DNA from 2 places in the Mitsuokella apri genome. Region 1 is predicted to be linked to the other one. Evidence: riboswitches for the same ligand, from Rfam matches in the RefSeq annotation. Region 1 holds a riboswitch; the other holds the start of a gene.
The links. A riboswitch is a leader RNA that binds a small molecule or an ion and turns the genes downstream of it on or off. The one in region 1 is predicted to bind thiamine pyrophosphate.
Positions count from the first base shown of each region.

Region 1 (3,096 bases):
GCTCCGGCAGGTCTTTGGCTTTGACACCGCCGCCGACGACGACCGGCACAGGGCTGATTTCATGCAGTTTTGTGAGTTCTTCGAAGCTGCGCGTGATGATATGGCCGTCAAGGTCGCGGCCGCAGTCTTTCTTTGTCGGCGTCTCATGCAAGGGGCCTGCGCCAAAATAGTCAATGTCTTTCGTATCGGCATGACGGACATAATCGAGAAGTTCATGCGTGCGCGCTGAAAGTCCGACAACAGAGTCCGGGCCAAGCAGTTTGCGGCAGACTGAAACAGGGATGTCACTCTGGCCGACGTGAATGCCGTCAACCTTGATGCCTGCGTCGCGTGCGGCGAGCACGACGTCAAGGCGGTCATCGACGAGGAGGACCACTTCCTTCTCCCTGCCCAAGTCCTTCAAGACCGCGGCAGCTTCGCCGCAAAGAGCGATAAGCTCCCGGGCCGAAGCTACTTTTGAACGGATCTGCAGGCAGGTAAAGCCATTTTCCACCGCCGCCCGTATGACATCCTTGACAGGACGTCCCAGTGTATTCTCAGGCCCCACGACAAAATAGGCCGAGATATCGAGTTTTTCACGCATATTCATTTTGCTTCATCCTCTTTATTTTCTTCTTTAATTTTCTTTTCCAGACGCTCGAGCTTGCCATGCATCATGTCGGTATAGCCCGGCCGGATATCGGCCTTGAGCACGACTTCCGTGCGGATGCCCTTATCCGCGAGGACCATCGTCGCGCGTTTGACGACGTCCATGACCTCGTCCCATTCGCCCTCGATTTCCGTAAACATCGAATTCGTGCGGTTCGAAAGTCCCGACTCGCGGATGACGCGCACGACTTCGCCGACATAAGCAGACATTTCTTCGCCTGTGCCGCAGGGCGCAATGGCCACGGCAATCAATGTATTCATGAAGATCCTTCTTTCCTATTATAATAGTCTTCCCGTCTCAAACCATATGAAACGGATTTCCCGCAATCTCCTCGGGTTTCGCCTGATAAAGCGCATCGAGGAAGTATTTTTCAAAAGTGCCTGGGCCGGCTGCCTGCTCTTCTGCCCTGCGGCCTGCGAGATTATATGCCTGCACAGCTGTCAGCGCCGCGATGAACGGCGATGCTTCGGCTGCATAAACAGCGGCAACACCGCCTAAGGAGCAGCCCGCTCCCGTGATTTTCGTGAAGAACTCCGAGCCGCCTTCACTCATGACAGTCGTCTGCCCGTCCGTCACAAGGTCCTGCTCACCGGAAACCGCCACTGCCCCATGAATGAACGATGCCAGTGCTTCCGCCGCCGGCCGCGCCGATTTGACGCTGTCCGTCGCATCGACGCCGCGCACGCCGGCTTTCTGCAGGTTCTCTCCGAGGCCCCAAAGATTTGCGAGAGCGATGATTTCCGAGGCATTGCCGCGCACAATGGCAGGCGGCAGGGCGCGGAAACACTGCAAAAGGCCCTCTCTGAGGCTGCCGATGCCAATGCCCACAGGGTCGAGAACCCACGGCTTCTTATGCGCGCGCAGAGCTCTTGCCGTGCGCGGCAGTGTTTCGGCATAAAATGGCATCAACGTGCCCATATTGATGTAAAACGCAGAGCCAGCTGCTGCCATGCCCTCCCCTTCATCCGGCAGATAGACCATGGCGGCCGAACCTCCGGCCGCGAGCTGGGCATTGGCTACGAGATTGATGGTCACCGTGTTCGTGACAGACGGCACGAGCGGACAGTCTTCCTTGGTACGCTGTACGGTCTCCCTGATTTTTCCCCGAATCGATTCCATTGTCTCTTTCATTTTCTTTTCGTCTATTTCTTCTCTCTGCTTCAATCCAAACGCCTCCTGAAAACAATCTTTATATTTTTCATCATCATGACAAAAAGCCCGCCTGTTGGCGGGCCTTCTTAAGCATCTCAATTTGCTCCCTACGCTGGTATTAACACAACAGGTTCTAAGGGTCAGGCTTTTGCCTTCTCAACACAAGGTTCCCCCGCAAAGTATTTTATTTTTCGCATCAGCCCGCCAGCGGCAGTTCAGTTGCCTTGGCATTGGCCAGAATCTCGGCTGGAACTTGCACATCCTCCAGGGCATTGAAGTCCCTGCCCTGCAGATGCAGGTCAACCGTGCTCTCACGGATTTCCTTCAGCATCTTATCGCGTTCCGAACGCGGCATATCGCGCCGTTTGACGATGATAGAAGCAGCCTTGCGGATGGGCTCGGTCAGATTGGCATGAACATCGGTCAGCAGGTTCTTTTCGGTATCAATCGTGACCGTATAAGTGAAGTCCGGCAGACTGCGGCAGATTTCCTCCGTCGTCTTCTTCATATTCTCATCCTTGCTCATGGGCAGCAGCTGCTCCTGCAGCAGTTTGCCAAAGGCCTTGCCGTCGACCGTCACCAGATAAGTCTGGCAGCTGCCGTCTTTGACGCCAAACTGCACATCCTTAGCGAGGTCCATAAAGCCATTCGTAAAGGCTGCAGACCAGAAATCGTTGACCTTCTTATCATTTGCCTTGCGCGGCGTAATGGATTTTTCCCATTCGCCATGCCCGAGCTTGCAATAAAAAGCAGTGGCTTTCTCCGTCTCGCGGATATAATAGGAAATCTCACGCTCAAAAGCCGGCGCCCCCGGCAGGATAAAGGTGATATTCATGCTGCCCTTGGCGCGCGTATACGGCTCGGACACAAAGGTAATATGGCTGGCCATGTTGGCACTGCCCGCCGGAGCCGATGTGGCAAGGTCCATATCATAAGTCCCGTTCTTCACTTCCGACAGATGGTCAAAAGCATCGTCAAGAGAAGCTTTCGCCGCCGGCAAAACAGCAGCTGGCTTGCTGCCGGCCTTATCTTTCTCTTCTGTCTTTGTTTCTTTTTCTTCCTGTGCCTCTTTTCCTTCAGACGTCTTTACTTCTGCCGCCTCATCTGCTGCAGATGCTGCCGTATCCGGCTTACCTGCCTCTTTCACATCCGAAGCCGATACAGCGTTTTCGGGTGCTGCCGCTGTGATTTGGGTTTTCCCAGCTGTCACAGCCGGCGCAGCCCCTGCCGGCGTCATGCCGTAAGGCGCAATAAGAAATGCCATACTGCACAGAGCGGTCATAATTGCTTTTTTC
Region 1 covers NZ_JBHYRS010000003.1:65,066-68,161, reverse strand. The annotation lists gene ACE419_RS05395 (thiamine phosphate synthase) at 1-589, opposite strand, end outside; gene ACE419_RS05390 (MTH1187 family thiamine-binding protein) at 586-909, opposite strand; gene thiM (hydroxyethylthiazole kinase) at 947-1,813, opposite strand; TPP riboswitch at 1,889-1,985, opposite strand; gene ACE419_RS05380 (hypothetical protein) at 1,998-3,096, opposite strand, start outside.

Region 2 (3,096 bases), 110 kb from region 1:
CGGCAATCTCGCGGCCGCTTACCACAATGGACATAACAAAGAGAAAGCCTATGTGGACGGCAAGACCGTCATGCTCGGCGCACAGCCCATCATGACGAGCACGTACGATGATGAAAGTGCCGCGAAGCTTGCCGACCGTCTCAACAAAATCAAATAATAAAGCTAATAAGACACAAAAAAATTGCTGCTCATGACGGGCAGCAATTTTTTTGCCATTGGCCAGATGTCAGGCATCCATCTTTTGATGAATCAGTCCTGGCACGGGCAGTTTTCTTTATGGAAATATTTGTTGATGATCTCAACGGCGCAGTAATCACCGCACATCGAGCAGGCACCTTCATCCTGCGGATTGCGTGCACCGCGTTTTGCCTTGGCAAGGTCCGGGTCGATGGCAAGCTCCATCTGCTTGTTCCAGTCGAGCACCTTGCGCGCCTTGGCCATCTCAAGGTCCCACTCGCGCGCACCCGGTACGCCGCGCACGAGGTCCGCTGCATGTGCGGCAATGCGGCTCGTGATGACACCCGTATGAACATCTTCGATAGTCGGCAGGGCCAGATGCTCAGCCGGCGTGACGTAGCAGAGGAAGTCGGCGCCCGAAACAGCTGCCAGCGTGCCGCCGATGGCTGCCGTGATGTGGTCATAGCCCGGCGCGATATCCGTGACAAGAGGTCCAAGCACGTAGAACGGCGCCTTGCGGCAAATGCGCTTCTCCAGCTTCATGTTCGCTTCAATCTGGTCGTACGGTACATGGCCTGGGCCCTCGACCATGACCTGTACACCGCGTTTCCAGGCGCGGTCAACGAGTTCGCCGAGCGTGATGAGCTCTGTCAGCTGCCCGCGGTCCGTGGCATCGGCCGTGCAGCCCGGACGCATGCCGTCGCCAAGGCTGATGGTCACATCGTATTTCTCGCAGATATCAAGGATATCATCATAATGTTCATAGAGCGGATTTTCCATCTCGTTGTGGAGCATCCAGCCGGCGATGAACGAACCGCCGCGGCTCACGATGTCCATAACACGGCCCTGACGGCGCATGCGCTCAATGGCCGAACGCGTGACACCGCAGTGCAGCGTCATGAAATCGGCACCATCTTTGGCCTGCTGCTCAATCGTCTCAAGAATATCCGTATCCGTCATCTCGACGACAGCGCCGTGCTCGCGGATGGAACGGACCGTAGCCTGATAGAGCGGCACCGTGCCGACCATGATGGGCGAATGTTCGATGATGCGCTGACGCGAAACATCGATATTGTTGCCCGTCGAAAGGTCCATAACGGCATCTGCACCGCAGCGCACCGCTTCGTCGAGTTTTTTGAGCTCCGGCTCAATGTCCGGGAACGTGCTCGACGTGCCGATATTGGCGTTGACCTTGACGCGCAGGCCTTCGCCGACGCCGCGCGGACGCAGGTTTTTGTGGTTGATGTTCGCACAGATGGCAATCGTGCCATTTGCCACGCGTTCGCGTATCGTTTCGGCCGGAATATGTTCTTCCTCGGCAACGATCTTCATCGCATCGGTGATGCGGCCCTCACGGGCCAGCTGCATTTGTGTAGCCATAATATTCCTCCTAATAAAAAAGCCGTCCGGCGTACCGGACGGCAAAATAGCTTTGTCACTTCCCTACGCAGGTCTTAACCCAACAGGTTCCAAGGGTCGAATCCAGAGATTCTCTCAGCCAAGCGGCTCCCCCAGCGAATCATTCTTTTCCTATTCATATGATGAGCTTCACGATTGTTTCCTTATGGAACAATCAGCTTCATTTATTTTAACAAATCTGTCCTAAAGATGCAATACAAATCCATGACTTTTCCATGTTCATGCGTAATACGCCAAAAATGAATCATGAATGCCATAAACATCAGGACAGCAGCAGACGGAAACGTTTCTGCGTGCGGCCGCAGCTGCATGGAGCCGGCACAGACTCAACCTTAAGGCCCGTGCGCAGGCGAATGAGCGGCATAGCTTCTGCAGCCAAAGACGTCAGCACAAGCTCGCCGCAGCCATCAGCAGCAGGCTTCCGTGTCACAGGGTCTATGACCTCTGCCAGCGTGTAGTCTTCCTGCAGATGAAATGTCAGCGCCGCCGGCTCACAGGGCAGGAATGGTGCCGCCGTCCCGAGCTCCGGCAAAGCAAGCAGGTGATAGACCTTGGCAGCTGTCATTTCCTGCAGCGTGGCCACGAGACTCTCTGACGGGACCTCCGTATGCAGGCAGAGTATGCGGGTAAGAGGCATTTCACAAAGGCCGCTGCCTTTCTGCTGGAGGATGTCGTCGAGCTCAATCAGGCGTTTCGGCGTGCCGGCCAGTGTCTCTGCCGGTACAGAATCAAGTATCGCCGGCCAGATTCTCTTATCCGCGCCGAGCATCACAGCGGCTGCACCGAGGAATTCGCCCGCATAGTGAAAATCCATGAGACGGCTGTCCGCCCCATCGCCGAGTACAGCCGCGAGGGAGGCATTATGCAGGCCGCAGGCCACAAGACTGCGCGTCATCTGCTCGACATGATGCGCAATATCCCCATTGGTCGCAAAGTGCAGAAAGCCTGTTTCCTCTTCATTATACCCTTCATTATATTCTTCATCGGCAGACAGTCCATCACCGTCTTTCATATAAGAGATGCGCAGCAGGCTCGAAAGCGGCATCGTCAGAAAGTCAAAAGCCCTTTTCCCCTGCAGTTCTTCTTTTGCCAGCAGTGGAAAATTCTGCAGGTCGCAGAGATCCTGCAAGTTGCTAGCATTTATCCCTGCCTCTGCAAAGCGTTCCCGGTAGTATGAGCACTTTTCACCGGCCCAGCGCAGTTCCTTTTTTAGTTTTTTCAATTGCAGCTCATGCAGTGCTTCTGCAGAAATCTGTTCAATCGATGGATTTGCAAACAAAAAAATCGTCCTTCCCGTTCTAAATCACAAAACCACAAAAAATTTCCCTCCAGGGAAAGTGACATATCCTGCCAAAAAGCATTCTGCCTTTTCGACAGCCTGTCAGATTTCCCTGGAGGGGGAAACTTTAGGGAAACTATAAACTTTTATTTGATGTCAAAAACGGTCTTATTGGCTTCCGATGGTTCCTTCGGCAGAACAATGTGCAGGACACCGTCTTC
Region 2 covers NZ_JBHYRS010000003.1:170,112-173,207, reverse strand. The annotation lists gene ACE419_RS05810 (M48 family metallopeptidase) at 1-157, shown strand, start outside; gene thiC (phosphomethylpyrimidine synthase ThiC) at 250-1,557, opposite strand; TPP riboswitch at 1,601-1,700, opposite strand; gene ACE419_RS05800 (phenylacetate--CoA ligase family protein) at 1,859-2,875, opposite strand; gene ACE419_RS05795 (Hsp20 family protein) at 3,022-3,096, opposite strand, start outside.
Region 2: linked by a shared signal. The riboswitch ahead of thiC (phosphomethylpyrimidine synthase ThiC) and the one ahead of thiM (hydroxyethylthiazole kinase) in region 1 are both predicted to bind thiamine pyrophosphate.